DNA from 3 places in the Clostridium sp. LIBA-8841 genome. Region 3 is predicted to be linked to each of the others. Evidence: riboswitches for the same ligand, from Rfam matches in the RefSeq annotation. Region 3 holds a riboswitch; each other region holds the start of a gene.
What was found. A riboswitch is a leader RNA that binds a small molecule or an ion and turns the genes downstream of it on or off. The one in region 3 is predicted to bind lysine.

Region 1 (11,104 bases), 1.1 Mb from region 3:
ACTTTTAATATTCTAACTTTAAATATTGAAATTTTAGAACGCTTCATAAAGCATAAAATTGTTCCTAATAAAGCTCCCAAAATAACTGTTATTGCTGAAATTATTAATGTCCACTTAGCACCTTCCAAAAATATTGGAAAATACTCTTTTAAAAAACCAAAGTCTAAGCCCTCCATGTGTATTGCCCCCTAATTATTAAAACTTTTATTATTACTCTTTCTTTTGATATGGAACTAATTCAATAGCATCATTTACAAATTGATCCATATTTCCATCATCTTTTAATTTTTTAATTGTAGCATTTACTTGATCAACTAAATCCTTATTTCCTTTTTGTATTGCTATAGCTGATCCTCCCTCTGAATTTTTTATACCATTGTCTGCAGTAGCTAACTCCTCATTAACTTCAGTAGCTATTTTTGCAACTGGTAATTCTACTATTAAAGCATCGAGCTTTCCTGTTTTTAATTCTAAAATTAAAGTATTTACATTATCTAAAAGTTTGACATCTGCTCCTTCTATTCCATTTGCTATTTCAGCTTGTATAGATCCTATTTGAGCTCCAACTTTCTTTCCTTTTAAATCTTCAATGCCTTTTATAGAGTCCTTATTGTTTTTATTTATTAAAATTCCTTGATCTGCTTCATAATAAATATCTGAAAAATCTACAGCTTCTTTTCTTTTTTCATCAGGAGTTATTCCTGAAATTCCAAGATCAATGGCTCCACTTTTAACTGATTGAACTATAGCCCCAAAGTCCATTTCTTTAATTTCTAAATCAACGTCCATATCCTTTGCAATTTCCTTTGCTATGTCTATATCAAATCCAACTATCTGATCTTTTCCATCTTTCATTATATGAAATTCATAAGGCGCATAATCTGCACTTAATCCAACAACTAACTTTCCATTTTCTTTTATTTTAGCTACTTTTCCATTAGAATCATTTTCTCCCTTAGTAGCATTTGCCCCACATCCTGCTAAGCTTAAAGTTAATCCCCCGATCATAGCTATTGATAATATTTTTTTAAACAAATTCTTTTTCATATTTATTCCCCCTAATATTTATTCACTTATTGCTTCCTTCTTGTATAATTATACGTTATTGATGAATAAAATTGCAATATATTTTTTAAAACCAATATATTCCTCATCATTGTTTTTTGCTATTAATTTATTTTTATAGTATATATTTTATTAATTTACTCCTTTTGAAAAGGTATTATATAATTATTTAATCAATTTTATTGCATATTTTTTATAAATTCATCATAAATATCCTCTGTATATTTCCTGTGTTTTTATACATTTTATTATTATGTTAAACAAATTTTATATAAACTTCCCAAAAACGAAATAAATTCTAAATATAAAAAAGCATAAAGATATTAGAGAATTATCTCTCTAATACCTTTATGCTTTTAATAAACAAAATAAGAATTTATCTAAACTTTATTTCTTTTAATCTATGTAGAGCTCTAGTACTCATTATATATTTTATTAAATCCTCATTCTCTTCACTTTCTCTACTATCAACCATTATAACTCCATCAAATTCTAATCCCTTTGCAAAATATGATGGTATTATAACATTTCCTCCTTTATATAGTACATCCTCATTGTCAAACTTGACTAAATGAACTTTATCACTGATTAAGTTATAAACCATATCTAACTCTTTTTTATCTCTTGTTATTATAGCTATACTTTCTAATCCATCATTAGAAAACTCTCTTAAAGACTCAATAACTGTATCCACAAATTCCTCAGTGTTATTAAATTCTAATTCTTCTACAGGTTTACCATGTCTAACAAGTGGTATTATTCTATCTTCGTTAAGATACTTATTTGCATATTCTATTATTTCATAAGTACTTCTGTAACTTTTATTTAGGTCATATATTTCTGGATTCACATCATTAAATATTTTTTCTAATTCCATCATTGATGCTACATCTAAATATTTAACAAGTCTTTGATTAACGTCCCCAACAATTGTGAAATATTTAGTTCCTGTTAACTCTCTTACAACTTTAAATTGAAGTGGTGAATAATCCTGAGCCTCATCTATAACCACATGTCTATAATCTTTAGAAGCTTTTTTCCCCTCTAACTTTATAGCTAAATAAAGCATTGGTGCTAAATCATTTAATGTGTATTCCTTTTTATCTCCATTAAATCTATCATATATATCAACAATACTTTCTCTAGAAATCCAACTATCTAACTTAGCTCTTGAATCCATTACTTCTTTAACAATTTCTCTTATTCTTAATTTTCTTCTAAATTCTAAGTTATTTTCTTCAACTAAAAGCTCTTCTGGAGTTAATTTTTCCTTCTCTTTTCTTAATTCTTGATTAAGTTCCCAAACTTTTTCATCTCTCTTATCCTTTATTTTAGATAAGATTATTCTCTTAATTTTATCGCTTCTTCTGAATAAAGGCATGTATTCATAATGCTTAGTGAACATCTCTTCTATCTCTTCTTTAGAAAGCACTACTTCACCAAAGTATTTTACATCTTTAATATTAAAATACTCCTTATCCATATCAATAATTAGTTTATCTAAATCATTAATTATATCATATGAATTTTTATAAGTAGCATCTTTTATGAATTCCTCATCCTTTGAAAGTATTTTTTCTAAATACTTGTCAAAACTCATAATATATACTTCCTCATCCATCTCTTTTAAAGCAAAGCTAGCAAAAGTTTCTTGCTTAACTCCAACTTCTCCAAGACTAGGTAATACCTGTGAAATATACTCCATGAATATACCATTTGGTCCTAAAATAAGAACTTTATCTTCTAATTCTTTTCTATAGTTATATAAAAGATATGCTACTCTATGAAGAGCAATTGTTGTTTTACCACTACCTGCTACTCCATTTACTACTACATTAGCAGTTCTATCTTTTCTTATTATTTCATCTTGTTCTTTTTGTATTGTCATTATTACATCTTTAAGCTTATCAGAACTATTATTACTTAAAACCATTTGTAATATATCATCTTTTACATCTATAGCAGAATCAAATACCCCTTTTAACTCTCCTTTTTTAACTATAATCTGTCTTCTTCCTTCTATGTCACATTTTATAGGTCCATCTGGTGAATTATATGTTGCCTCTCCTAAGCTTCCATGATAGAAAAGTGAAGCAACTGGTGCTCTCCAGTCAACTACTACTGGCTCATAACTTCCCTCTGGAGTTACTCCAAATCTCCCAACATATAATGTATCTTTTTGCTCAAATTCTAAATCATTAAATGTAACTCTTCCAAAGTAAGGAGAATCTTTTAATATTGTTAATTCCTTTAATCTTCTATCTATTGTAGTAAATGCCTGTTCTTTTACATATCTCTCATGATCAAAATATTCTATTAATTTATCTTCATCATCTTTATATTCTTCAACTGCATTTTTTCTATAATCTAATATGTATTCTGTTACAAATTTTCTTTTATTTATATATGAAAGCATTTCTTCATTTAATATATTAGAAACTTCCTCTAATTTTTTCTCTTCAACTAAAAACTCTATATCTTTTTTATCAGTCATTAAAATCTTCCTTTCTTATTTTCTCTCTTACATTATAACCAATTATACCACTAAGATTTCCTCTAAACAAAAATATAAATGAAAAGTCAAAAAGTGCATGAAGCATTTTTAACTTCATACACTTTTTATTGCCATATAAAATTAAACTCTGTTTAATTAGCTATTGATTTTAGCTAATCATTCAGACATAACTTGCGGTTCTATCTAAAATCAACCTGCGTTTAAAACACAGCCAAATTTTAAAACTTTTTCTAGAATGTTGTTTAAGATTTATTCACCATCAATTTTATTTGTAGAGTTATCATCTTTCTTTTGATCTTCAGGTTCTTTAGCTAAATCCAATGCTTCATTATTAGCTTTAGCTAATCTTGCTGCTTCCTCTTGAGCTTCAATCATAGCTTTTAATTCAGCTTGTTTTCTTTCTTCTTCTTCTAATCTTAAGGCTTCTTCTCTAGCCTTCTTAATTGCTTCTTCTTTTTCTTTTCTCTTAGCTAATGCTTGTTCTCTTAGGCTTTGAATTTCTTTCTTAGCCTTTTCATCGGCTTCTCTTTTTTCTGGATATTTCCCATAAACTATTTCTATGAATTCCTCACCCATTATAGTTTCTTTATCTAAAAGAACTCCTGTTATTTCATCTAATAACTCTCTATTTTCAATTAAAAGCTTAATTGATTTTTCATGAGCTTTCTTAATAACAGATAATACTTCTTCATCAGCTATAGCAGCTGTAGTCTCTGAACAGTTTCTAACTGGTCTTCCATCTAAATATCTACTACTCATAGCTTCTAAAGCCATCATATCAAATCTATCACTCATACCATATATAGTTATCATATTTCTAGCTGATTGAGTAGCTCTTTCTATATCATTTGAAGCCCCAGTAGTTATTGTATTAAATACTACTTCTTCAGCTGCTCTACCTCCAAGCATAACTGATATCTGATCTATCATTTCATCCTTAGAAACTAAGTACTTTTCTTCTTCTGGAAGTTGCATTGTATAACCTAAAGCTCCCATTGTTCTTGGAACTATAGTTATCTTATGAACTGGATCTGTATTGTTTAATAAAGCAGCAACTAATGCATGCCCAACCTCATGGTAAGCAACAATTTTCTTTTCTTTTGGTGAAAGAATTCTATCTTTCTTTTCTTGACCAGCTATTATAACCTCAACAGCTTCATCTAAATCTTCTTGAATTACAAACTTTCTACCATGCTTTACAGCCCTTAAGGCAGCTTCGTTAACTATGTTAGCTAAATCAGCTCCAACAGCACCTGGAGTAGATTTTGCTACTTCTTCTAAAGATACATCATCTGATAACTTAACATCTCTAGAGTGAACTTTTAATATTTCTTCTCTTCCTATTAAGTCTGGTCTATCAACAATTATTCTTCTATCAAATCTACCTGGTCTTAATAAAGCTTTATCTAAAACCTCTGGTCTATTAGTAGCTGCTAATATAACTACTCCTTTAGAGGAATCAAAACCATCCATTTCAGTTAATAATTGATTAAGAGTTTGTTCTCTTTCATCATTACCTTGAATAGAACCTTCTCTACTCTTACCAATAGCATCAATCTCATCTATAAATACTATACATGGTGCTTTTTCTTCAGCTTGCTTGAATAAATCTCTTACTCTTGCAGCTCCCATACCAACAAACATTTCTACGAAGTCAGAACCTGACATTGAGAAAAATGGTACTTTTGCTTCTCCTGCAACAGCTTTAGCAAGTAAAGTTTTACCTGTTCCTGGAGGCCCTACTAATAAAGCTCCTTTAGGAAGCTTAGCTCCAATAGCAACATATTTACTAGTATCATGTAAAAAGTCTACTATTTCTACTAATGATTCTTTTGCCTCTTCTTGACCTGCAACATCTTTAAATGTTATTCCAGTTTCATTTTCAGCATAAAGCTTAGCATTATTTTTTCCAAATGACATCACTCCGCCACCCATTTTATTATTCATCTTAGAGAACATCATTCTTCCTAAAAAGAATATAAGTAATAATGGGAATATCCATGACATTAAGAATCCTAAAAATTGATAGTTTTCAGGTTTAGTAACATTAAAACTTACACCTGATGCATTTAAGTCCTTAAGTAACTCTGGTTGAGTAATACCAGCAACTGCTGGGTTAGTTGTATATAATATTTTTCCTTTTAATTCACTACTATCTGAAGGTGTTATTTCAATTTGATTTCCTGAAAAATTCACCGCTTTAACTTCTTTTTTCTCTACCATTTGCATAAAAGTACTATAATCTACTTTTTCATATAGCATTTCATCTTTAACCATGTTAAAGGTTAGTACTATACCAAATGCTATAATACCATATATGAGAATATATTTAAGCATTTTTTTATCTTTAAACATCTCTCATTCCTCCTTTTCTAACGTTTATTTTACAAATCCTATTCTATTAAAAGGATATACTGTTATCTGTGCTTTTGCTTCTATGTCTTTTCCATCTACATATGGATCATTCCAATATCTAGCATCATCACTGTTATTTCTATTGTCACCTAACATTAAAAATTTTCCTTCAGGCACATTAAAAGACATATCAGTTTTTCCACCTGGATATTTAACATAATCTTCTTCAAGTTTATTTCCATTTACATAGACTGAACCATCACTTTTTATTTCAACGTGATCACCTGGTAATCCTATAACACGTTTAAGAAGCGGTTCACTAAATTCATCTGAATTGAATACAACTATATCTCCTCTTTTAATATTGGAAGTATTGTATATTCTAGTAACAAATAATTGATCTCCAATCTCTACTGTCGGCATCATTGACCCTGTAGGAACTTTTATTTTAAACAATAAAAATTTGTGAATCAAAAAAGCTAATAGTAAAGCTGCTAAGATTGGTACAATCCAATCTAAAAAGAATGATGTCTTTTTTGAATTACTAGTGCCCATTCCTATTCCCACATACCTTTCATTAAGTCTTCTATTTCTTTTTTTCTTTTCATTGTAAGCGCTTTATCAGAAAGAAACTTTCCATCCTTACCTTTTACTAAAACATCCCCCTCTTTTATCTCTCCTATTACGTCATCCTTATTTAATTCTAAAATCTTTTCATTTTCATCTTCACATACAATAAAATGTCCTTCTATTCTATCAACTATCAATTTTTTCATTTTATACTCCTTGTTCCGAATATTAATATGAGAAATATTAAAAATTTATTTTAAATTAATTCTCACCAATTTTAGAATTTTCTACTTTAAAAAATTTAAAAGTATCAAATATAAGTATATCATAAATTACCATAACTTTGTAAACTTTAATTCATAGTTTTTTCCTCAAGTTTGAAAAATATTTTACTATAATTTTATCATCCTTTTATGTCTTTTTTATGTCTTTTTTTTATTAAATATTTTTCAATCAATTTTAACTAAAAATTTGATATAAGTATATATAAACTCTAATTAAATTCATATTTATTAATTTATTTACTACTTCACCTTTTATTATATACTTTAATGAAGTATTCTAAATCATTTTAAATAAAAAAAGTTGCATAGTTTTTACCATGCAACTTATATCATAAATTAAAAACATTCGTTTCTAAGCAGATCTTCATAAGTTTCTCTTTTACACATCACTCTCGAGTTTCCATTATTTACACTAACTACAGCCGCTTTAGGTATCCTATTATAGTTATTAGCCATTGAATGACCATAAGCTCCAGTGGACATTATTGCTAATATATCTCCAGTTTCCATTTTAGGCATTTCTATAGAATTTAAAAGTACATCTCCTGATTCACAGCATTTTCCTGCTACAGTTACTACTTCTTTAGAATTATCATAAACTCTATTAGCTATTAATGACTCATAATTTGCACTATATAATGCTGGCCTTATATTATCACTCATTCCACCATCTACACTAACATATTTCCTTATATTAGGGATTTCTTTTATAGCTCCAACAGTATAAAGAGTTAATCCTGCATTTCCTACAATACTTCTTCCTGGTTCTACACTTAATATAGGAATATTCATATTTAAATTTTTACAAACTTCCTCAGCCTTATTTATTATAACTGAGCAATATTCCTCTATTTCCTTAGGTTGATCTCCTTCCGTATAATATATACCAAATCCACCACCTAAATCTAGCTCTTTTATTTCATATCCAAATTTATTTTTTATATCATTTATAAGATTTAACATTATCTCTGTTGTGTCCTCAAAAGGTTCTAAATCAAATATTTGTGATCCTATATGACAATGTAATCCACTCAGTTCTATATACTCTAACTCTATAGCTCTTTTAACCACATCATATACAGTATCTCCAATCACAGGGAACCCAAATTTTGAATCCAACTGTCCTGTTTTTATATATTCATGAGTATGAGCTTCTACTCCTGGAGTTATTCTTAAATAAACCTTTTGAATCCTTCCATATTCTTGCGCTATTGAATTTAAAATTTCTAATTCATGCAAATTATCTACTATAAATCTTCCTATCCCTAATCTAACACCTAAATCTATTTCATAATTAGATTTGTTATTTCCATGGAAATATATTCTTTCTAACGGGAACCCAGCTTTATATGCTGTATAAAGTTCTCCCCCTGAAACTACATCTAAATATAAATTCTCCTCATTAACTAAATTGCACATTGACATGTTTATAAATGCCTTCCCTGCATAGGTAACTCTGTTTCCTCTTTCTTCACATTTCATAGCATTGTAGAACCTTTTACAATTGCTTCTAACTAACTCTTCGTCAACTATATATAAAGGAGTTCCATACTCTTTACTTAAAGTACTTGCTTTTATTCCTCCCACATACAATTCATTTCCTTCTACTTTCATTGATCCAAATAATTTCATATCTTTTCCCTCCACACAATTAAGTTTTTAGTGGCAGAGTATAAAAGTATGCAAAGCTACCGAGATTTTGGCATTTAATTCCAATAAATAAAACAGCAAAGGAACACCTTTGCTGCTTTAATCGCAACTTAGCGTACCTTGTAGCACTCCACTTTTTTAAAGTGACAGTTATATGCATATTTTACATATACCCAGAAAAATTAATTACCATCAATTATCCTTCGGCCATAATTCCTTTCATCATATCTCATCGCTCGTCAGCTACTTATGAATACTCTTAATTACAGCACCTCTACTTTGGTCCTATTTCTAATTCATTTATATTTTTATTATATTAATTGATTTTCTATAATGTTACTAAAAAACTTTAATTAATGCAATACCCTAAGAAAATATTATTAATAAAAATTTTTATACATTACAATCATTTCCTTCACATCTAAAAGCTTTAGTACCTTCATATCCAATTTCTTTTAAAAGTTTTTTTACTACTCTTTTTCCAATTCTATCTTCATTTAACTCACAAAGAGCATCCTCTATATTGTACCAAGCAGCTCCTTCTACTTCATTTGACTTTTTTATTTCACCTGATTCATAATATGCTAAATAAGTTAACATAAGTAATTCTTTGCCATCTACAAAGTCACTTCCTAAATATTTTATATCCTTAACTACTATACCTGTTTCCTCTTTTACTTCTCTATAAACAGTTTCTTCAGCACACTCATCTACTCCAACATATCCAGATATTAGTACTTTAGAGTTTTTATATATATAACTTTGTTTTAATAAAATTATTTCATCACCTTTTATTACAGCAACAACAATACATGGTTTAGGCAAATCAAAAAACATCATGCCATGTCTCTTACAATAAGGTACCATTCCCTCATCCCAGCTATCCTTAAGCTCTAATTTTTCACCACATAGTGGACAATATTTAAATTTCATAATTAATATCTTTAGTGAGGCTAGTTTAATATATTACAATATAAAATTTATTAATTTTCATCATTTAATATTAAAATAGTAATATATAAATTAAGCTAACTAAAGTTCACCACCTTTCATAATCTCAAATACTAATTTATATTCTTTATTATATTTCTAATCTATATCTTAAAAATTCTACTATTATCTACTTAAAATAAATAAATTATATTTCCTATAATTTATAATATTATTTCAACCGGATTAAGTAACTCTATTTCTTCTTCTGTAACTTTACAATTATACGCAAATACATCTACCCCTTTAGCCTTCGCCAATCTTAGGGCCTCTCCGAATTTTGGGTCAGTATCATCATTAGGAGAGAACTTAGAAACATTCTCTATTTGAATTAAAAAAATTATTCCTGCTCCCATACCTAATTTTTTTACTTCAATTAACTCTAATATGTGTTTTCTTCCTCTTTCAGTTGGTGCATCTGGAAATCTAGTTTCCCCGTTTTCTTCTAAGGTTACACCCTTTACTTCTAAAAAATATGTATTTTCATTTCCATCTTGTAATTTAAAATCAAATCTAGATTTTCCAAAAGTTTTCTCTCTACTTATATTATTAAATTTTCTTAATTCCTTTATTTTATTGTTTCTAAGTGCTTCTTCCACAACTTTATTAGGAATTTGAGAATCTATACTTATTAAAGTTTCTCCCTTGTATGCTGCTATTAAATCATAGGGAGTTTTTCTATTTGGAGTAGTTCCCTTTCTTAAAAGTACAGTACATCCCTCTTTTAATATTTCTCTACATCTTCCTGTATTAGGAACATGAACCAATAACTCTTCTCCATCTAAAACTACATAGGCTTGAAATCTATTTGGTCTTCTTAAAAAAATAGCTTTTTTAATAATACTATTATAATTCATCTATAGTAACCTCTTTATCTTTATTAGACTTTTAATTTTTATTATAAAATATTTATTTTTATATTCCTTGTTATTATATTCTACATAAAAACTCTTTTATTAACAAGTTAGAAACACTCTATATAAACATAAAAAAAACTCGATAAGCTAAGCTTATCGAGTTAATGGTGACCCCTAGGGGAATCGAACCCCTGTTACCACCGTGAAAGGGTGGTGTCTTAACCGCTTGACCAAGGGGCCAAACTAACCTGGCGACCACCTACTCTCCCACACAGTCTCCCGTGCAGTACCATCGGCTTCTAAAGGCTTAACCGTCGTGTTCGGAATGGGAACGGGTGTTACCCTAAAGAACATCATCACCAGATGTTTTAGAAAGATTTTGTTCTTTCAAAATTGCACATATTTAATTTACTATATTTGGTCAAGCCCTCGATCTATTAGTATCGGTCAGCTGAACATGTTACCATGCTTACACCCCCGACCTATCAACCTTGTGTTCTTCAAGGGATCTTACTAGCTTACGCTATGGGAAATCTCATCTTGAGGTTGGCTTCACGCTTAGATGCTTTCAGCGTTTATCCATTCCCGACTTAGCTACCCAGCTGTGCTCTTGGCAGAACAACTGGTACACCAGAGGTCAGTCCATCCCGGTCCTCTCGTACTAAGGACAGCTCCTCTCAAATTTCCTACGCCCGCGACGGATAGGGACCGAACTGTCTCACGACGTTCTGAACCCAGCTCGCGTGCCGCTTTAATGGGCGAACAGCCCAACCCTTGGGACCTACTTCAGCCCCAGGATGCGACGAGCCGACATCGAG
Region 2 (11,104 bases), 1.7 Mb from region 3:
TAGTTGGATTTCTAGCTCTTCAACAGTTTTTAAAACTTCATCTATATCTTGTTGAGCTAATTCTAAATTTTTTTCGTTCATATAAAAATTCTCCTTTGAAGTAAATTCGTTCTTTGTAGTTTTATGGTAACACTACTATTCTAACTATGCAAGGCATATATTATACAGAAATTACTTATGATTCAGGAGGAGAGATGATTAATTATATATGGTTTGCAATTATAGCCTTAGGATTGATTTTTAGCATAATGACAGGCCAGGGAGAGTTGATTACAAAAGGCTTAACAGAATCTTCAGATGGTGCTGTAAAGTTTATAATTTCATTAGTTGGTATCATGTGTTTTTGGTGTGGTGTTATGAAAATAGCAGAAAAAAGTGGATTAACATCTAAGGTGGCAAAGTTACTAAATCCTATACTAAGAAAACTGTTTAAGGAAAGTTCTCATAGTGATGAAGCTATGGGTGCTATAGTTATGAATTTAACAGCCAATATGTTTGGATTATCCAATGCAGCAACTCCACTTGGTATAAAGGCAATGACAGAATTAAACAAGATTAATAAAGAAACTGATGGCAAGGCATCAAATGATATGGCATTATTTTTAGTTATAAATGCAGCCTGTATTCAATTAGTACCTTCTACGGTTATTTCTATAAGAGCGGCGGCAGGATCAAGTGAGCCTGCAAGTATAATAATTCCAGCAATAATATGTACTTTTACTGCCTGCTGTGTAGGTATTATATGCTGTAAAATACTACAACGATATTTTTAGGAGGGATAGTTTTGTTTACGAGTAACATAATTCCAATAATATTTCTTTTAATAATAGTATATGGAATGTTTAAAGGAAGAAAAGTTTATGAGTGGTTTTTAGAAGGTGCGAAAGAAGGATTAATGGTTTGTTTTAAGATTTTTCCGGCTTTATTAGCTATGATGATCGCTATAAGAATATTTAAGGATGCTAATTTACTTAATTTATTAAATAATCTTATGGAGCCGATTGTTTCGTTAATCGGATTACCTAAAGAAGTTGTTCCTTTAGTGTTAATTAAACCCTTATCAGGAAGTGGAGCTTTAGGAGTATATACCGAATTAATAAATACATTGGGACCAGATACAAGAGCTGGATTAATTTCCTCTGTAATAATGGGAGGAACTGAAACTATATTCTATACTATAACAGTTTATTTTGGAGCTGTTGGAATAAAAAAAATAAGACATACTTATTGGGCCGCTTTAATGGCTGATATAACAGCTATAATAATGGCTGTATTAATTGTAAGTATGTTTTTTGGATTTTAGTTGAATAAAATAATTAAAATTTAGCAACATAATATTAGAATATAAAAAAACAAAAGATAATTTAATTTAAATATGAAAATACTACAGAAATAATCCAAAATATTACAGAAATCGTTTAACTAAAATTTAAATGTTTAAAGTTGATAAAAAAATCACAAAATAGTTAAAAAAATAACGAATTTTTGTCGATAAAATGTAAGAAATGTAAAAAAAAGTCTGGATTTTAGATTTGAAAGGTGATATTATAATCTCGTAAGGTTGGAAAAAAACTTTACAAGGAAGTATGAAAAGCTTACAAATGAAAAAAAATACAAAATTGAATGAAAAAATATCACTAAATGGAATATTATTAAAGTTAAAAACTTAACTAAAACGCTTTTAATTAATTTTTACATATATTATGAAAAACAGAAACTAATCTATAATGAGGTGGGTATCATGAAAGTAACAAATGTAGATGAATTAATGCTTAGATTAGAGAAAGTAAGAGCAGCTCAAAAAGAGTTCGCAAAATTCTCTCAAGAGCAAGTAGACGAAATCTTTAGACAAGCAGCTGTAGCAGCTAACAATGAAAGAATAAGATTAGCTAAAATGGCAGTTGAAGAATCAGGAATGGGAATCGTTGAAGATAAGGTTATAAAAAACCATTTCGCAGCAGAATACATATATAACAAATATAAAGATGATAAAACTTGTGGAGTTATATCAAAAGATGAATCATTTGGTATCACTAAAGTGGCTGAGCCAATAGGGGTTGTAGCGGCAATCGTTCCTACTACAAACCCAACATCAACAGCAATATTCAAATCTTTAATATCATTAAAGACTAGAAACGCTGTATTTTTCTCACCACATCCAAGATCTAAAAATTCAACAATAGCAGCAGCTAAGGTTGTTTTAGACGCAGCAGTTAAAGCTGGAGCTCCAAAAGACATAATCGGATGGATAGATGAACCATCAGTTGAGATGTCACAAATATTAATGTCAGAAGCTGACATCATATTAGCTACTGGTGGTCCAGGAATGGTTAAGGCAGCTTACTCATCAGGAAAACCAGCTATCGGAGTTGGAGCAGGTAATACACCAGCAATCATCGATGAAACAGCTCACTTAAAAATGGCTGTAAACTCAATCTTATTATCAAAAACTTTCGATAACGGAGTTATCTGTGCATCAGAGCAAACAGTATTAGTTGTTGATAAAGTTTATGATGAAGTAAGAAAAGAGTTCGCTGATAGAGGAGCTTATTTCTTAAAAGATAAAGAAATAGATAAAGTAAGAAAAACAATTTTAATAAATGGTAACTTAAATGCTAATATAGTTGGTCAATCAGCATGGAAAATAGCTGACATGGCTGGTGTTAAAGTTCCAAAAGATACTAAAGTTTTAATAGGTGAAGTTGAATCAGTTGAATTAGAAGAGGCATTCTCACATGAAAAATTATCACCAGTATTAGGAATGTACAGAGTTGCTAACTTTGAAGAAGCTTTAGTTAAAGCTGAAAGATTAGTTGAACTTGGTGGATTTGGTCATACTTCAGTTTTATACACTGATCAAATGAAATCAAAAGATAGAATTGAAAAATTCGGTGCAACTATGAAAACTGGTAGAACAATAATCAACATGCCATCAACTCAAGGAGCCATCGGAGATATATATAACTTTAAGCTAGCACCATCATTAACTTTAGGTTGCGGATCATGGGGTGGAAACTCAGTTTCAGAAAACGTTGGTCCTAAACACTTATTAAACATTAAGAGTGTAGCTGAAAGGAGAGAAAATATGCTTTGGTTCAGAGTTCCAGAAAAAGTTTACTTTAAATATGGTGCTTTAGGAGTTGCTCTTAAAGACTTAAAAGATTTAAAGAAAAAGAAAGCATTTATCGTAACAGACAACGTACTAGCTAGCCTAGGATATGTTGATAAAATAACAAATGTTTTAGAAGAAATAGGTATAGATTTCAGAGTATTCTCAGAAGTTACTCCAGACCCAACTTTAGCTTGTGCTAGAAAAGGTGCTGAAGCAATGAAGAGCTACCAACCAGATGTAATCATATCTCTTGGTGGAGGATCACCAATGGATGCTGCTAAGATCATGTGGGTATTATATGAGCATCCAGAAGTTGCTTTCGAAGATTTAGCAATGAGATTCATGGATATTAGAAAGAGAGTTTACCCATTCCCAACTATGGGTGAAAAAGCTACTATGGTAGCTATCCCAACATCAGCTGGTACTGGTTCAGAAGTAACTCCATTCGCAGTTATAACTGACGAGGAAGCAGGAGTAAAATATCCATTAGCTGACTACGAATTAACTCCAGATATGGCTATAATAGATGCTGAGCTTATGATGAACATGCCAAAAGGCTTAACAGCTGCATCAGGTATCGACGCATTAACTCATGCTTTAGAAGCTTACGTTTCAGTTTTAGCATCAGAATACACTAACGGATTAGCTTTAGAAGCTATAAGATTAATATTCAAATACTTACCTCAAGCATACAATGAGGGAACTACAAACATAAAAGCAAGAGAAAAAATGGCTCATGCTTCAACAATGGCTGGTATGGCATTCGCTAACGCATTCTTAGGAGTATGTCACTCAATGGCACACAAATTAGGATCAGAACACCATATAGCTCACGGAGTTGCTAACGGAATCTTAATAGACCAAGTAATAAGATTCAACGCTGTTGACAACCCAAGAAAACAAGCTGCATTCCCACAATACAAATATCCAAATGCTAAATGGAGATATGCAGTAATAGCTGACTACTTAGGATTAGGTGGAAAGAACGAAGAAGAAAAAGTTAATAACTTAATCAAAGCTATAGATGAACTTAAGAAGAAAGTTGGAATCCCTGCAACAATAGCTGATTGCGGAGTTTCAAAAGAAGCATTCTACGCTACATTAGAAAAAATGAGCGAAGATGCATTCGACGATCAATGTACAGGTGCTAACCCAAGATACCCATTAATCAGTGAAATTAAGCAAATGTACATCAATGCTTTCGAAGGTAAAAAAGATAGAGTTTAATAGCTTTGAAGTAAGATAATAATAAGTACTCACTAGTTGATCTAGTGAGTATTTTTTTATTTGTTTAAGTAAAAAATAAGAAACTGTATAATTTATTGTAAGATTTTAAATCTTATATATGATAAAATTTAATAAATAGGAATTGGAGGGATTAAAATGAAAAACTTAGTCTTTACTAGAAATAGAGAGAATTTATTGAAAAAACTAGATGACAATTCAATATTAGTTTTATTTGCAGGAGAAGCAAAAAGAAAAACAGCAGATGAATATTTCCCATTTACTCCTAACAGAAACTTTTACTACTTAACAGGAGTAGATGAAGAGAAGCATATATTAATGATTAAAAAAATAGACGGAATATTTGAAGAGATTCTTTATATATTAAAGCCTAATTTAGAGCAAGAGAGATGGACTGGAAAGACTATAAGAGACTATGAGGCTAAGGAAATCTCAGGTATAGAAAATGTAAAATTCTTAGAAGATTTTGAAAATGATTTAAATATGATTTTTACTAATGGAATTGCAGAAACTTTTTATTTAGATTTAGAAAGAGCTTCATTTGATGAAGAAATAAGTAAAAGTCAAAGATTTGCAAAGAATATTAGAGAAAAATATCCTCAAGTAATAATAAAGGATGCTTATAGTGATATAGCTGCTTTAAGACAAATTAAATGTAAAGAGGAAGTAGAAGAAATAAAAAAAGCTGCAGATATAACAGCAAAAGGTGTAGAACTTTTAATGAAAGAATGTAAACCCGGAATGAAAGAATATGAGGTAGAAGCATATTTTGATTTCTATTTAAAACAACATGGAGTTAAGGACTATGCTTTTAAAACAATAGCAGCTGCTGGAGTAAATGCGGCTACTTTACACTATGTAGATAATAATAGTGAGATAAAAGATGGAGATTTAATTCTATTTGATTTAGGTGCTCAAGTAAATTATTATAATGGAGATATTTCTAGAACATTCCCTGCTAATGGTAAGTTTACAAAGAGACAAAAAGAAGTTTATGAAGAAGTTTTAAAAGTGAACGAAGAAATAATAAATTCTATTAGACCTGGAATAGGATTTTTTGAAATAAACAATAAGGCAAATGATCTTTTAGCAGAGGCTTGTGTTAGATTAGGTCTTATAGAAGATAAAAAAGATTATAGAAAATATTATTTCCATTCAATAGGTCATAGTTTAGGACTTGACACACATGATGTTGGTAAGAGAAATATAATACTTGAAGAAGGTATGGTTTATACTGTAGAGCCAGGTCTATACATAGAAGAAGAAGGTATAGGCATAAGAATAGAAGATGATGTTCTGGTAACTAAAGATGGCTGTGAAGTTCTAACAAAAGATTGTATTAAATCTGTAGAAGATATAGAAAATTTTATGAGTAATAGATAATTTAGAATTAATATTACTTTAAGAATAATAAGCTTTAATTTTGAAGAAATTAAGAGTAGAATTAAATAAAACTTTTATAGAGAAAACTATGGTTTAGGAGATGATTTCATGATTAATGAGTTAAAAAAAGTTATGTTAGCTGGAGTTGGAACAGCTGCTACTGCTTATGAAAAAGCAGATTGTTTTATAGCAGATATGGTTTCAAAAGGAAAGATGACTGTTGAAGATGGAAAAGTTTTATCTGAAGAGTTAAAAAGAAATTTCCAAGAAAAAACTACAGAAGCGACTAACGAAATAACATGTAAATTAGAAAAAATGAAGCCTTTCACAAAAGATAACTTTAAAGCTATGTTTGATGAAGCTAATAAAGGTACTTTAGAAGAAATAAATAAATTGAGAGAAAGAGTAGCCGTGCTAGAAGCTAAAATGAAAGATGAAGAAATTTAGGCTATAAAATAAAAGAATAAAACTCTATAAAGTATTTAGAGGATTAGGAGTAAAGACGTTTATAGCTATAGCAAAATAGCTTAAATGAAAATACTGAATTCTCTTAATATACTTTATAGAGTTTTTTAATATTATTAATAAATAAAGATAATTTTAATGTTTTAGATATGGGAGGTGAGTTCATGAGTAAACGACAGGGTGTACAAAGGCTAAGAGAAATTGTGAGAGTTTTTACTTACTATGGTTTTGACTTTTTAGTTTCTAAAAAATTGCCTAATAGCAAAAAGGTTGAGCCTAGACCGCAAGCCTTTAGAGAAGCGCTTGAGGAGTTAGGCGCAACTTTTGTTAAGATTGGACAAATATTAAGTACAAGACCAGATTTGCTTCCTAAGGCTTACATTGAGGAATTAGAAAAGCTTCAAGACAATAATGAAATAACAGATTTCAGTAAGGTTAAAGAAATGTTTTACGAGTCCTTTGGGACTGATATAAATACATATTTTTCAGAATTTAGTGAAACTCCATTAGCTTCAGCTTCAATTGCTCAGGTTCATAAAGCTAAGTTAATAAATGGGAAAGATGTAGTTGTTAAAGTTCAACACTATAAAATTGATGAAAAAATGAAGTTAGATTTAAGCATACTAAGAAGATTAAGTAGATTTACATCTTCTCATGTATCAAATACATTAATTAATCCTTTTGAGGCTTTTAAGGAGATTGAATATGATACATTAAATGAACTTAATTTTGTGAAAGAGGCTAAGAATACAGAAAAGTTTCATGAATTAAATAAGAACGTAGCTTGCGTAGGAGTTCCAATAGTCATAGATAGACTTACTTCAAAGAAAATTTTGACTATGGAATACATAGAAGGATATAAAATAACTGATTTTGATGTTTTAAAGAGTGAGGGATATCAATGTAAAGATATTGCTAATAAGCTTGCAAATTCTTTTTTCAAGCAGGTTTTTGAAGATGGATTTTTCCATGGAGATCCTCATCCAGGAAATCTACTTATTAAAGACGAAAAGATATATTTTATAGATTTTGGATTAGTCGGAGAATTGGATACAAATCTAAAAAATTGGCTTAATAAAGCTATGACAGCTGTGGCTTTAGAAGATATTGATACTTTAGTTGATTTTGTAAATGCTATAGGAATAAAAAAAGGACCAGTTGAATATTCAATTTTATATGAAGATTTAAATAATATGGTTTTAAAATATATAAATGCTTCTTTGAAAAGTATAAAAATATCAGATTTATTCAAAGAAGTATTCGAAATATCTAGAAGAAATAATATCCAGTTTCCGAAAGAAATGACCACTCTTGTGAGATCAACTGTCATATTAGAAGGAGTTGTTAGTAATATTGATCCTGATTTAGAAATTATGGAGTGTATTTTTCCTTATGTAAAGGAAAAAAATAAAAAAGAAATATTAGAAAGTTTAAATAAAGATAAAATCATCATAGGAGCTTATAAATTAGCCACAAAAAGTTTAGAGGTTCCAACTAAATTTTCAGAACTTGTAGATAGTTTAACTAAAGGAAGAGCTAAATTACAAATCGAAATGAAAGGCTTAGATAAGCCTCTTACAGATTTAAATAGAATGGTGAATAGAATAGCATTCGCTCTTATTGTAGGATGCATGATAATAGGCTCATCATTAATAGTTAATGCTAAAACAGGACCAACTTTTCAGGGTGTCCCTATTTTAGGGTTAATAGGATTTGTAGTAGCAGGAATATTAGGTTTATGGTTATTGATTTCTATAATAAAATCGGGATTTTTTTAACAAATAGTTAATAAACTTCTTAAATGCTTGAAAAAAATATATTTATATTGTATAAATGTATACAATATAATAATTATAAAAGTGAATAATTTTAAAAGAGGTAGAGGCGCGAGAAATCAAGAGTACTAATATGGAGTTAAGCAGCGTAGAAGTATTAGAAAAGGGATTATCGCCGAAGTTTTTAGCTAAAGCTTTAATGCTAAATGCTGGGGTTATATAAAATATATATAACACTGTCACAAAAAAATTGTGAAGCGCTATCATCTTAGGGTAATACATTTAGTAATGGTTAATTTGTTTATAAAATAAATTTCGTAATTATTAAGACCTTAGGTTGATTAAGCCTAAGGTTTTTTATATTTAGGGATAAATAGCAATTAAAAAGAATGCCTCTTTAAATTAATTCATTAAGTATTTAAGGGGGATTTAAAAATGAGAAACAGAACAAGATTTCAAGTGTTTTTAGCAGTTTTTGTTATGACAATGCTATGTTCAACTTTAGTTTTCGCTACAGAAGATGTTGCAGCTGTAAATTCAACAAAATTTGGATTATGGACAGTATTGCCACCTTTAGTTTCAATTGTTCTAGCTTTCATAACTAAGAATGTTATAGTTTCTTTATTTATAGGAACAATGACGGGATGTATAATGCTTCAATTGAATGGATTTAATATACTTACAGCTCTGACACAAGGATTTATTGATTTTACTTATAGAGCTTTAAATTCTTTAGCAGATCCTTGGAATGCAGGTATAATTCTTCAGGTTTTAGTCATTGGTGGAGTAATTCATTTAGTAGCTAAAATGGGTGGAGCAAAGGCCATAGCTGAGGCTTTAGCAAGAAAAGCTAAGACTGTTAAAAGTGCACAGCTTACAACTTGGCTTTTAGGATTAGCGGTTTTCTTTGATGACTATGCTAACTCATTAATAGTAGGACCAATAATGAGACCAGTTACTGATAAGTTAGGAGTTTCAAGAGAAAAATTAGCTTTCATTATAGATGCTACAGCTGCTCCAATTGCAGGGTTAGCTATAATATCAACTTGGATAGGGTTAGAGGTTGGATTAATCGGTGATGCTTTAAAAAGTGTTGGAATACAAGCAGATGGTTTTGGAGTATTCTTAGAAACAATACCATATAGATTTTATAATATATTAATTTTAGCTTTTGTTGTAATATCAGCAATAACTCTAAGAGAGTTTGGACCAATGCTTAAGGCTGAGAGAAGAGCTAGAAGAGGAGAAGTTTTATCAACAACAGAAACTTCATCAGATAGTGAAGATTTAGAACCTATAAAAGGAATCAAGTTAAGCATTTGGAATGCTATAATACCGATTGGTGTTTTAATAGGTTCATCTTTAGTAGGATTTTATTATAGTGGATGGGTCACTGTAATGGGTGGAGAAGATTTAGCAATAATAGAACTTATGAATAACGCACCTTTAAGTTTTGCTGGAATACAAGCAGCATTCTCAAATGCTGATGCTTCGGTAGTCTTATTCCAATCAGCATTGTTAGCAACTATAGTTGCACTTGCATTAGGTGTGTGCAGAAAGATATTTACTATTTCAGAAGGTATAGGAATATGGGTTGAAGGAATGAAGGGACTTCTAATAACAGGAGTAATTCTTATATTAGCTTGGTCATTAAGCTCTGTAATTAAGGAGTTAGGAACAGCATCTTATTTAGTTGGAGTTTTATCAGATACGATACCAGCATTCTTATTACCTGCTATAATATTTATTTTAGGTTCAGTAATAGCCTTTGCAACAGGTACAGCTTATGGAACCATGGGAATACTAATGCCATTAGCAATTCCACTAGCTTTTGCTATAAATCCAGAATGGCAGTTTGTAATAGTTAGTACATCAGCTGTATTAACAGGAGCAATTTTTGGAGATCATTGTTCACCTATATCGGATACAACAATCCTTTCTTCAACAGGAGCGGGTTGTGACCATATAGAACACGTTAGAACACAAATATGGTATTCAATCTTTGTTGGAATAATAACTGTAGTATTTGGATATATACCAGCTGGTCTAGGATTAAGCTTCTGGATAGTCTTACCTATAGCTTTAACAGCTTTATTCGTATTAACAATGATATTTGGTAAGAAGGTAGAACAAACTACTAGTAATAATTAAATATAAAAAAAGAGAAGGCTATAACCTTCTCTTTTTTATATTGCAGCATATTTTTAATTGGTATCCTCTTCTGTTGTCTTTGAATAAGGATATACAAGTCTATTAACTAATATACCAATTATAACTCCAATAAATGTATCTAGAATTCTATTAAAAGCATAATTATATGAGCCAACTCCCTTTAAGCTGGTCATTATAGCAAATACAACGATACAAGCACTATTTACTGCACCTTTACAATTAAATAAGATACATAGATAGATAGCTATAGTAGTACCTATTGCTGTTAAAAGTGCATAAATAATAAAATGTTGTAAGTCTAATAGATTAAATATTGCTGTGAGAGTTAGTCCCACAACAGCACCTATAGAAGTTCCAAGCATTCTGTTTTTTCCCATTTTATAAGAGTTCTCAACAGTATCTTGCATACACATCATAGCTGCTATACAAGCAAAGAAGGCACTAGAACGTCCTAGTAGCTCAAATACTATGATGCATAGAAATACCGAGAGAGATGTTTTAAGATTTCTGGCCCCTATAGTTTGCAGGTTAAAGTTAAACAAATATTTCACCCCTAAATCATATTAACTTTTTTTCTTGTTTTCTAACTTTCTGACATCATCCTTTATTTCTGTCTCAAGTCTATTAATTTTTTCTTCTATGTTTTCTATATCCTTTTTTACCTTATTTTCATACTTATATATATACTTATTTATTAATAGAGCTATTATTATACCTATAAAGGTATCTATAATTCTATCAAAAGCATAAGCATATGGTGCTTTCCCATGTAGGTTTGTCATGATAGCTATTAATACTATACATCCTATAGAAACAGATCCTTTTTTGTTAAATATATTAAGTAAGTAAATAGTTAGCACTACTCCAGCACCAGTTATTAATCCTGGAAATTTTATTAGATTAAATGTTAGTGCTAAAAAAGTGAATGATAAGCCTACTAAACCGCCAGTAA
Region 3 (11,104 bases):
AACAAAAAGAAGAGCTGATGAGCTTGAAGCAGGTTTTAGTAAAAGAGGAATAGCATGTGAAAAGATACATAGTGATGTTTCTCAAGCAAAGAGAGAAAAAATTATGAAGCAATTTAGAAAATGTACTATTCAATATCTTATTGCTACAGATGTTGCCTCAAGGGGAATAGATATAACAGGTGTAACTCATATATATAACTATGATATACCAGAAACTGTAGAAAGTTATGTTCATAGAATAGGAAGAACAGGTAGAGCTGGAGATGAAGGATATACATGTATGTTTATAGATCCAAAGAACCTACCTATGTTAAAACAAATTGAGGATACTTTACAAATAAGTATAAATAGAAGAGATGTAGATATAAAGAAAACTAAATAATAATTAACATAGCTATCTCCTATTACTAATTTTAGCGAATTGGAGATGGCTTTTTTTAGTTTATTAAGATCTAAATAATAAATGTAATCTTTCTACTTATTAGTTGATATTTAAAGGGATTTAAATTATAATTACTAAGAAATAATTATTATTATTTTGAATTAAGAGATGATTTATTTTGAATATTTTATTACAATAGAATAATAGACATGAAAATATATAATATTATCTTGGAAGAAAGTTTCAAGAATGATACAGGAGGAATTTTTAATATGAAATTAATATCATGGAATGTTAACGGCTTAAGAGCTTGTGTTAAAAAAGGATTTTTAGATTATTTTAAATCTGAAGATGCTGATATATTTTGTTTACAAGAAACTAAGTTACAAGAAGGACAAATAGAGTTAGATTTAGAGGGATATCACCAGTATTGGAATTATGCTGAGAAAAAAGGATATTCAGGTACTGCTATATTTACAAAGAAAGAACCCCTAAATGTTTATTATGGTATAAATATGGAACATCATGATAAAGAAGGGAGAGTTATAACTTTAGAGTTTGAGGACTTCTTTATGGTAACTGTATATACTCCAAACTCTCAAACAGCACTTGCTAGATTAGATTATAGAATGCAATGGGAAGATGATTTTAAAAACTATCTTTTAGAACTTTCTTCTAAAAAAGGTGTAGTTGTATGTGGTGATTTAAATGTTGCTCATAAAGAGATAGATTTAAAAAATCCTAAGTCAAATAGAAAGAATGCTGGTTTTACAGATGAAGAAAGAGATAAATTCTCTACTTTATTATCAAGTGGATTTATAGATACTTTCCGTTACTTCAATCCAGAGGTAGAGGGAATTTATTCCTGGTGGTCATATAGATTTAATGCGAGAAAGAATAATGCTGGATGGAGAATTGATTATTTCTTAGTTTCAAATAGTTTAGAGTCAAGAATAAAAGATGCTTTTATAGATACAGAGGTATTAGGATCAGATCACTGTCCTGTTAAATTAATAATGGATTAATACTTAAAATAATAAAAACGTGCAAACACAGTGTAAGTTGTTTGTACGTTTTTATTATCAAGTAATAATTTTAATAAATTTTAGCTAAAAGCTTTCTTTTCTTGTTTATATAATACTTTTGAAAGTGGTAATGCTATAACTATACCTACACCAGCTTGCATTATATTACCTATTATATCCTTTGCTGAATAAGCTAAAGCACCTATAAGAGTATTAGAACTTCCTGTGAATAGTAATGCTATGATTGCTCCAGCGAAGAAATATGCTACTACCATAAAAACTCCTGAAATTAAGAAAGGATTTAAATAACTCTTTCTATGATTAACTTCTAAAAGATATCCTGCTATATATGCCATTAAAGCCTTTATTATAAAAGTAAATGGTGCCCAAATTATATATCCACCATATAAGTCTACAAGAGCCATACCAATACCGCTTGCTATAGCACCTCTTTTTTTACCTAATAATGCTGCAGATAAAAGAACCATGCAATCGCCTAGTTGAACATAGCCTCCAAAGGTTGGTATTCTTATTAAGCTTGCTGCTATAAATATTATTGCGATCATTAATGCTGTAAAGACTGTTTTATGAAATCTATTATCCGTATTAATATTCATTTTTTTACCTCCTGAATAAAAAATATAGTTATATATTAAAATATTATTAATATATTATCAAATGTATGGGTACAATTATATTTTATATATTCCCTTTAAAATTTATTTATTTATGATATACTTTTAAATAATACATAAATGGAAACCATACAGAAGAGGAGAGAAAAATATGAAAAAGAAGAACATAGCAGCATTTTTTGATATTGATGGAACAATATACAGAGAAGGACTAATAACAGAAGTATTTAAAAAAATAATAAAATATGAATTAGTTGATGAAACTAAATGGTATAAAGATGTACGTCCTGCTTTTATAAAATGGGATAAGAGACAAGGTGATTATGATGAATATTTACTTAAAATGGTTGATATATATACTGAGGCAATAAAAGGCATAAGTAATTATCATATAGAATACATAGCTAAAAAAGTAATAGAACAAAAAGGCGATAGAGTATATACATTTACTAGAGAAAGAATTAAATGGCACAAAGAACAAGGACACATAGTAATAGCTATTTCTGGCTCACCATATGAACTGGTAAAAGAGATGTCAGGAAAATATAATATGAATGATTTCAAAGGTACTATATACAAACTTGATGATAATAATACATATAATGGAGATATAATACCTATGTGGGATTCAGAAAGTAAAGAAAAAGCTATTTTAGAATTAAAAGAAAAATATAACATAGATTTAGAAAATAGCTATGCTTATGGAGATACTTCAGGTGATTTTACTATGTTTAAAAGTGTTGGAATACCATATGCAATTAATCCAACAAGAGAACTTCTAACAAAAGTTCTTGACTGTGATGAAATTAAAGAAAAAATTAAAGTTATTGTCGAAAGAAAAGATGTTACTTATGACTTAGATATAAATAATCTAAAACTTCTATAATAAGAAAAGCAACCTTTCATAAGAAAGGTTGCTTTTCTTATGAAAGTTCGTAATTATACTTAAAAATACGGGGGTTATACTTTGGGTAGTCATCATAATATACGTATATATACGAATTATTATAGAATATATTTGTTTAATGTACATATTAGTTAGAGGGTTAAAGTGTACGTCAAAATTAGAAAAACAAGTTAGAAAACTATTTAAAACATATTTAAAACAAGAATCATTAAATAATATTGAAAACTTTATTTAAACTTATACTAAAATAGCACAATAATATATAATAATTTGCTATAATATGTATATAAAAAGCGAAATGTGTAAAAGGGGAGACTTATATGGGTAACATTAAATTTTGTTCTATCCTTATAAAGGATGATTTTAATAATATTTTAATTTCAAAAAGAAAAGGTAAAAAAGCTGATGAACACTTATGGTATCTTTTTGACAGAAAAATAAAGGGTAGAGAAACTCCAGAAAAATGTGCAAATAGGGCTATAAAAGAAGATTTAAAAACTATAGTTTTCGATTTAAAGGAATTATATGATTTTAATATTAATGAAGAGGAAAGTTTAAGAGTGTTTACAGGATCTTTAAAAGAAAAGGTTACTTGTGGTGCAAACATAACTGCATACAAATGGATAAATAAAGATGAATTAAGTAACTATACTTTTGCAGATGGAGAATTAGAAAAGATAAACGCTTTTTTTGAGACTATATAAAACATGCCAATATTGGCATGTTTTTCTTTTATTGTTATAATAAAATTGTGAGGTGATTATTATGACATTATTAAGAAAGAAAATTTTAGGAGAAGATTTTCATGTTACTATAAAACCTATATATAATAGAGATGATACATTAGCATTTACTTTTTCACCAGATCAGAAGAGGGTAGAGGTTGGTGAAGAGATTACAATTACAGTAAAACATCCCACAGAAAAATATGATGCTTTCTGTGATGAATTAGTAGAACTTATAGCTAGATATCAAGAGATATAAAAAATACATATAAAAAAACAGTCCTTATGGACTGTTTTTTTATATTATTTTTCAGCAGTTTTTCCTATGAATTTATGTACAATTTTTTCACATGGTGGCATGAAAAATTGGATAGCCGGACCTGTGAAAAGAACTGCTATTATTGTACCAACACCAACAACACCAGCTAATAAGTAACCAACTACTAAGAAACTTAAATCTAAGCCGATACGTATCCAACGGTATTGGAAATTAGTTTTATCTCTTATTATAAGAGGAACTAAATCGTTTGGTGCAACTCCTAATTCAGTACTAACTAAGAATGAGAATCCTATAGCTATTATTATACAGCTTAAAGCTACAATCACACATTTTACAGGTAAGTTAAAACTACTAAGTGAAGTATCTAATCCAGCCTTTTGTAATAATCCCATAATAAAATCTATAGTAGGTCCTATTACTAATACAAGTACAAAAGTTCCAACTTTAAGTTGTTTTCTGTCAATAACGAAAATTCCAATAACTAAAGTAATAAGTATTATCATATTAGCTGTTCCAGTTGAAATACTTAAAGCTTTTGAAAGCCCTTGAGTAAATACAGTGAAAGGATCTGATCCTGCACCACTTAATAAAAATATTACAACGCCTAATTGTATGATTGCCATTCCTAATAAGAAAAATATAAGTTTAGGAATAAATTTTTCTTTTTTCATTTTTTAATACACTCCTTAATTTTTGAGTTTTGTGAATCGTATTATTGAATGTGAATTTAATATTTAACGTGTATTTAAAAACTTAAAAGAATACCAAACAAAATGATTATACAAGTTGTTCATCAATATGTCAAATATATTTAATAAACACATAAATTCTTTCACAATTTAATGATAAAATGGATAATAAAACTATATTATTTGTATAGATAAGAAAAATTGAAATGTAGGTAATTTTATCTTATAATTATTACGTTAGATATAGAGAGGTGACAAATATGAATGATAATAAGACTAAAGAACATATTGCTAGAATAGCAAAAGCTTCAACATATTTCATTTTTAAGAATGGTCCTGTAAATAAAATTCATAAGGAAAATAAAATTTCTGATGAAGAACTTAAAGAGATGCAAGAGTATATGCAAAATCACTTAGCATATCTTTATGAGGTTTTACTTGAAGAAGGTAATCTTAAAAAATATGAACTTATAATGAATACTATGAATCAATTCTATGTAAATGATGATACTGAAGTAGTATTAGCTGATGAGGGATTTGATGCTTTATATGAGCAATTATTCCCCAAAAGCAATAATATAATTATTAAATAAAAAAATGACTATGAGAATTTCTCATAGTCATTTTTTAATTACAACTAACCTCTGGAAGAAACTCTTCTTTAGCCTCTTCAATTTTAAGATTAGATTTTTTATTTCTTCTTAGGATAGACTCTACTATTATTGCTATAGCTCCATCACCTGTTACATTTGTTGCTGTACCAAAACTATCCTGTGCAGCATGTAATGCTATCATTAATGATTTTTCCACATTACCAAAGCCAAGCATACTTTCAAGTAAACCTAGAGAAGCCATAACACCACCACCAGGTACTCCTGGTGCTGCTACCATAGTTACTCCTAACATAACTATGAAAGGTAACATAAGTGATAATGTTGGAACTTGTCCTTTCATATACATTACAGCCATAGAAGCAAGTACTAAAGTTATAGTATCACCAGCCAAGTTTATTGTAGCTCCTAAAGGTATAACAAAGTCTGCAACATCTTCATCGACTTTATTTTCTATAGTACAGTTTAAAGTAACTGGAATTGTAGCTGCTGATGATTGAGTACCTAAAGCTGTCATATATGCAGGAATCATATTTTTTAACAGTTTAAATGGATTTTGTTTCTTTATAGTTCCAGCTAAAACATATTGAACTAATAAATAAGCTCCTTGTATTGAGAAAAGAACTACGTAAACAAGTCCAAAAGATTTTAAAGTAGTAAATATTTCACCATTATAGCTTAACTTAGCAAATATTGAAAGAATATATACTGGAACTAATGGTATTAAAAGATTTTTTATTGTTAATGAAACAACATGATTAAACTCTTCAGATACTTTTAATAAGTAACTATTTTTTATTCTTGATATTCCTATACCTAATAAGAATGCAAAAACCAAAGCAGACATAACACTAAACATTGGAGGTATGTCTATTGCGAAGTATGGTTCAACATTTACAGAGCTAGTACTTAAAGAAGCACTTACTATAAATTTAGGAAGTAATGAACGTCCTATAAAGAATGTTATTATACCTATTAAAAATGTTGATGCATATGCTATTAAAGTTGTTACTAAAAGTCCTTTTCCTGATTTGCTTCCTAAAGATGCGATTCCAGGTACTATAAATCCAACTATTATAAGTGGTATTAAAAAACTAAGTAAGTTTCCGAATAATCCATTGAAGGTCATTAATGCCCTAACGGGTATATCAAAATTTATGTAGGAACAACCTAGCCCAATCAGTATTCCTAAAATGATTGCAAAAAATATTCTCTTTATTAAAGATAAATTTTTCATAATAGCCCCCTTCTTGTATTTTTATTAAATACATCTGTTCTTTGTATGAGTACATATTACTATAATTAATATTTAAAGTCAAGGTAATTATTAATTATAGTAATAAAATATATTCTTTTTATAAATGTAATTTATTGATTGGGTTTCATTAACAATAAAAAAAGATTGACAATTTGTAAATTAAACTGCATAATTATTAATATAAAGTGAATAACTGAGATAGAGGCGCGATGATTAATAGTATCTTTGCAGAGGTAAGCACTATGAAGCAAAGAGAAAGGATGAATCGCCGAAACCAGTAGAAGAGGCTTTAATTCTATTAGGTTGGGGTTGCATATAATATATGTAACACTGTCACAATTAGTTTTGTGGTGTGCTATCATGAAAGAAGAGTATTGTTTAATAAGACTTTACAAACCCTTAAGCATGAAACCACGCTTAAGGGTTTCTTTTGTTAGCGGAACTTAGTTATCACTTATGGGTTAATTATTAAAACCATAAGGAGGACTAAAAAATGAGTCAGGAACAAAATACTAATCTAAAAAGGGGATTAAAATCAAGACATCTTAGTATGATTGCAATGGGTGGAGCCATAGGTACAGGTATTTTCTTAGCAATGGGAGATACTTTGCATCAAGCAGGTGTTGGAGGAGCTTTTGTAGCTTACGGAGTAATAGGAATAATGGTTTATTTCTTATGTACAAGCTTAGGAGAAATGGCAACATATATGCCAGAGACAGGTTCCTTTGGAACTTATGCAACAAAATTCGTAGATCCAGCCTTTGGATTTGCTTTAGGATGGAACTATTGGTATAACTGGGCTATAACAATAGCAGCAGAGATGGTTGCAGGTTCTTTATTAATGAAATTCTGGTTTCCAAATGTTCCAGCTATGGTATGGAGTGCGTTATTTTTAGTAATTATATTAGGTCTTAATTTATTATCTGCTAAAGCTTACGGAGAATCAGAATTTTGGTTTGCAGCAGTAAAAGTTGCTACTGTTATTATTTTCTTAATTATAGGAGTTCTTATGATATTTGGAATAATAGGAGGAGAAAAAGTAGGCTTTAAAAATTTCTATGCTAATGGTGGTCCATTTATTGGAGGAGCAAAATCTATATTCATGATTTTCTTAATAGCTGGCTTCTCATTTCAAGGAACTGAGTTAGTAGGGGTTGCCGCTGGAGAAAGTGAAGATCCTGAAAAAAATGTACCAAAGGCAGTTAACACAATCTTCTGGAGAATTTTATTATTTTATTTAGGAACAATCTTAGTAATTGGAGCTTTAGTACCTAATGCTCAAGCAGGAGTAGAAACAAGTGCTTTCACAGTAGTTTTTGAAAAAATAGGGCTAGCTGGTGCGGCATCTGTTATGAATGCAATAATACTTACATCAGTTTTATCAGCTGGTAACTCAGGAATGTATGCATCTAGTAGAATGCTTTATGCTATGGCTAAAAGTGGAATGGCACCTAAGATATTTCAAAAAACAAATTCTAGAGGAGTGCCAGTTAATGCAATAATATTAACAACAATAATTGCTAGTTTATGTTTCTTAACAGGTATTTATGCTGAGAATACTGTATATGTATGGCTTGTAGCAGCATCTGGTTTATCTGGATTTATAGCATGGCTTGGTATTGCAATATGTCACTATAGATTTAGAAGAGCTTATGTAGCACAAAGGAAAGATATGAGTAAATTAGTTTATAAAGCTAAATTATTTCCACTTGGACCTATAATTGCTTTAATATTATGTGGAATAATCGTTTTAGGACAAGGATATGCTTATTTAGATGTTAGAAATGGAATAGACTGGGGTGGGTTAATTTCATCATATATAGGAATTCCTTTATTCCTAGGTTTATTTTTCTACTATAAATTTAAACATCATACTAAATTAATAAAATTAGAAGATGTTGATTTAAGTAGAGATAATTTTAATTACCATGAATTAGAAGATGTTGATTTACCTTTAGAAGAATTTAAAGATGTTTATTAATTAAAGGGAATTTTAAATAGTATACAATTTCAAAAAGAGTCTATTACAAATAGGCTCTTTTTTATTAGGTTTTATTTAAAGGTGGAGTAGAGAAGTGTATAATTTTAAAAAAGAGACAGTATTTTAATTAAATAAAATACTGCCTCTTTTATTTTCTTACTAATAAATTTGTTTAATTACATAGCTTTGATCAGTTAAAGCCTTTTTAATTTCAGCAATATGAGAATGACCATTAGTTTCTAAGGTTATTTCTATAACCATATTTTTAAGCGCATCTGTTGCCTTAAAATTATTGTGTTCAAGTTTTACTATATTAGCATTTACGTCTGTAAGTATTTTTGAAATTCTAAAAATTTGTCCTGGCTTATGAGGAACTTCTAAGCTAAATCCAAAAAGTCTACCTTTAGAAACTAAAGCGCTATTTATTAATGAGGTTATGGTAACCATATCTATGTTACCACCACTTATTATTGATACTATATTTTTATCTTTAAAATTCAATTTAGAAGAGGCAGCTAAAGAAACAGCTCCTGAAGCTTCAGCTAAAAGTTTGTGCTTTTCACTTAAGGTAAAGAAAGCTTCAACTATTTCATGGTCTGAAACTGTTATTATATCATCTACATATTCTTTTATGAAATTAAAGGTTAAATCACCAGGTTTTTTTACAGCAATACCATCTGCAATTGTATCTACAGATTTTAAATTGATTATTTCTCCTGATTTAAAACTTTGTTCCATAGCATTAGCACCTTCAGCTTGAACTCCTATTATTTTTACATTAGGATTTAATTCCTTAGCAGCTAAAGAGACTCCACTTATAAGACCACCTCCACCAATTGGACAAAGAATAACATCTACATCTTTTAAATCTTCGAAAATTTCTAAAGCTACAGTACCTTGACCATATATTACATCGATGTCATTAAATGGATGTATAAATAAAGTACCTTCTTCTTCTTCTATTCTTTTAGCTTCGTTAAAAGCATCATCATATACATATCCTGATAAAACAACATTTCCACCTAAATCTTTTGTAGATTGAATTTTTAATAGAGGAGTTGTTTTAGGCATTACTATTGTTGATTTAACACTTGCTTGAGAAGCGGCAAAAGCTACACCTTGAGCATGATTCCCAGCAGAAGAACATACAACGCCTCTTGCTTTTTCTTTCTCTGATAAGGATCTTATCTTATTTAATGCGCCTCTAATTTTATAAGCACCTGTTAATTGTAAGTTTTCACATTTCATATACACTTGATTCTCAGATTTCCTTGAGAATACCTCACTATATATTAAAGGTGTTTTTATAACTATATCTTCTATATTCTTTTTTGCTTTAATAATTTTTTCTAAATACAAAATAATCACCTCTCATTTATGTAAACCTTTTATATATTAATTATAACAAACAAAAATAATTTTTTACAGAGAATATTTTTTGAAAATACATGCAAAATAATAGTAAAGGAAGGTGATAATTTATGTCAGATTCTATAGTTAAAGTAAAAAAGAATAGTAGTGGAGAAATTACAGATTACGTTTTAAGTAACGGAAAAACTGTTTCTAAAGCTGAAGGTGTAAGACTTGCAGAAGAGGGAATGATTGATGGTGTTATAATTTCTCATTCTAAAAAAGGTGAAGCTTATTTAAGAAGTATCCCTGATGGAAAAGAAAGTAATAACCTAGACGAATTATCATAATTACATCTTTATAGTATAAGAAAACAAAAGGATGATAACAAGAATATAGTTAACTTCCTTTTGTTTTCTTATTAATATCTAAAAACGATATTAGAATAGTGAGAAATTTGAATATATATTTGTAATGTAAGAAATATTACGTTTTTTTAATCTCGTCATGTATATTATTTTGGAAATTGGTCATAATTAAAATATATCAATCGATATTGGTCATAATTAAAATATATCAATCGATATTGTTATTGTATTACATGTATATGTATTACTTAATGTATTACGATTTGATAATATATAATCGTTCTTTGATTTGAAGAATTGAATTAAGAATTAAAACCACAAACTATGGTTCAAACACAACTAAAAATTTATTTTAAAGTTGTTTTTAAAATACAAATATGAATTTCTTAAAATACCCCTAATTTATAACTTCGCTAAATATACATTTAGCGAAGTTATTGCGTTTTTTAAGTAAATATGCTACAATATAGTCATATCAAGGCTTTGAAAGGATTTTAGACTATGAATAATAAACAAAATCAATTCGAAAATTTTCAATACTCACAGGAAATCAAAGAATTACTCAATATAAATTTAAGTAATGATGATTTAACTAATCTAGATCATATATATAACTATTACGATTCTCAAAATATTCAACGTGACTACGAAGATTTAATTGAAGATATTTATATTTTAATCTTTAAAAGAAATCTAAGTAATACAGAATTGGCAGATATATATAAGATTAATCAAAGAATAATAAAAAGATGGATAAAAGAACTTGGGATGGACAAGCTCTTAGAGGTAGAAAAGGACATCAATTCTGTTGAAAAATCAAATTTTAAAAATGAATTAAACGATGAATCATACAAAAATAAAAATCTTAAATTTGATTTTTTAGAGAAATCGAG

Region 1: it holds a riboswitch for lysine, as region 3 does, so the genes downstream of both, lysA (diaminopimelate decarboxylase) here and AC2A4K_RS08695 (amino acid permease) in region 3, are expected to answer to the same signal.
Region 2: it holds a riboswitch for lysine, as region 3 does, so the genes downstream of both, AC2A4K_RS16445 (Na+/H+ antiporter NhaC family protein) here and AC2A4K_RS08695 (amino acid permease) in region 3, are expected to answer to the same signal.

The regions. Positions count from the first base shown of each region.
Region 1 is NZ_CM173488.1:868,301-879,404, reverse strand. It holds gene AC2A4K_RS03730 (amino acid ABC transporter permease) at 1-176, opposite strand, end outside; gene AC2A4K_RS03725 (transporter substrate-binding domain-containing protein) at 211-1,047, opposite strand; gene AC2A4K_RS03720 (HelD family protein) at 1,442-3,559, opposite strand; gene ftsH (ATP-dependent zinc metalloprotease FtsH) at 3,830-5,935, opposite strand; gene lepB (signal peptidase I) at 5,960-6,490, opposite strand; gene AC2A4K_RS03705 (DUF3006 domain-containing protein) at 6,493-6,711, opposite strand; gene lysA (diaminopimelate decarboxylase) at 7,126-8,421, opposite strand; lysine riboswitch at 8,555-8,724, opposite strand; gene AC2A4K_RS03695 (NAD(+) diphosphatase) at 8,833-9,372, opposite strand; gene sfsA (DNA/RNA nuclease SfsA) at 9,594-10,286, opposite strand; tRNA gene AC2A4K_RS03685 (tRNA-Glu) at 10,452-10,526, opposite strand; rRNA gene rrf (5S ribosomal RNA) at 10,533-10,650, opposite strand; rRNA gene AC2A4K_RS03675 (23S ribosomal RNA) at 10,704-11,104, opposite strand, start outside.
Region 2 is NZ_CM173488.1:3,676,327-3,687,430, reverse strand. It holds gene AC2A4K_RS16480 (hypothetical protein) at 1-81, opposite strand, end outside; gene AC2A4K_RS16475 (nucleoside recognition domain-containing protein) at 195-773, shown strand; gene AC2A4K_RS16470 (spore maturation protein) at 785-1,303, shown strand; gene adhE (bifunctional acetaldehyde-CoA/alcohol dehydrogenase) at 1,742-4,339, shown strand; gene AC2A4K_RS16460 (aminopeptidase P family protein) at 4,496-5,740, shown strand; gene AC2A4K_RS16455 (phasin family protein) at 5,849-6,187, shown strand; gene AC2A4K_RS16450 (ABC1 kinase family protein) at 6,370-7,983, shown strand; lysine riboswitch at 8,077-8,251, shown strand; gene AC2A4K_RS16445 (Na+/H+ antiporter NhaC family protein) at 8,416-10,131, shown strand; gene AC2A4K_RS16440 (FUSC family protein) at 10,185-10,694, opposite strand; gene AC2A4K_RS16435 (FUSC family protein) at 10,716-11,104, opposite strand, start outside.
Region 3 is NZ_CM173488.1:1,973,639-1,984,742, reverse strand. It holds gene AC2A4K_RS08740 (DEAD/DEAH box helicase) at 1-382, shown strand, start outside; gene AC2A4K_RS08735 (exodeoxyribonuclease III) at 655-1,407, shown strand; gene AC2A4K_RS08730 (ECF transporter S component) at 1,488-2,024, opposite strand; gene AC2A4K_RS08725 (HAD-IB family hydrolase) at 2,194-2,928, shown strand; gene AC2A4K_RS08720 (NUDIX domain-containing protein) at 3,270-3,653, shown strand; gene AC2A4K_RS08715 (hypothetical protein) at 3,715-3,933, shown strand; gene AC2A4K_RS08710 (YczE/YyaS/YitT family protein) at 3,978-4,625, opposite strand; gene AC2A4K_RS08705 (hypothetical protein) at 4,904-5,236, shown strand; gene AC2A4K_RS08700 (dicarboxylate/amino acid:cation symporter) at 5,271-6,491, opposite strand; lysine riboswitch at 6,704-6,878, shown strand; gene AC2A4K_RS08695 (amino acid permease) at 7,006-8,493, shown strand; gene ilvA (threonine ammonia-lyase) at 8,653-9,852, opposite strand; gene AC2A4K_RS08685 (DUF3892 domain-containing protein) at 9,975-10,193, shown strand.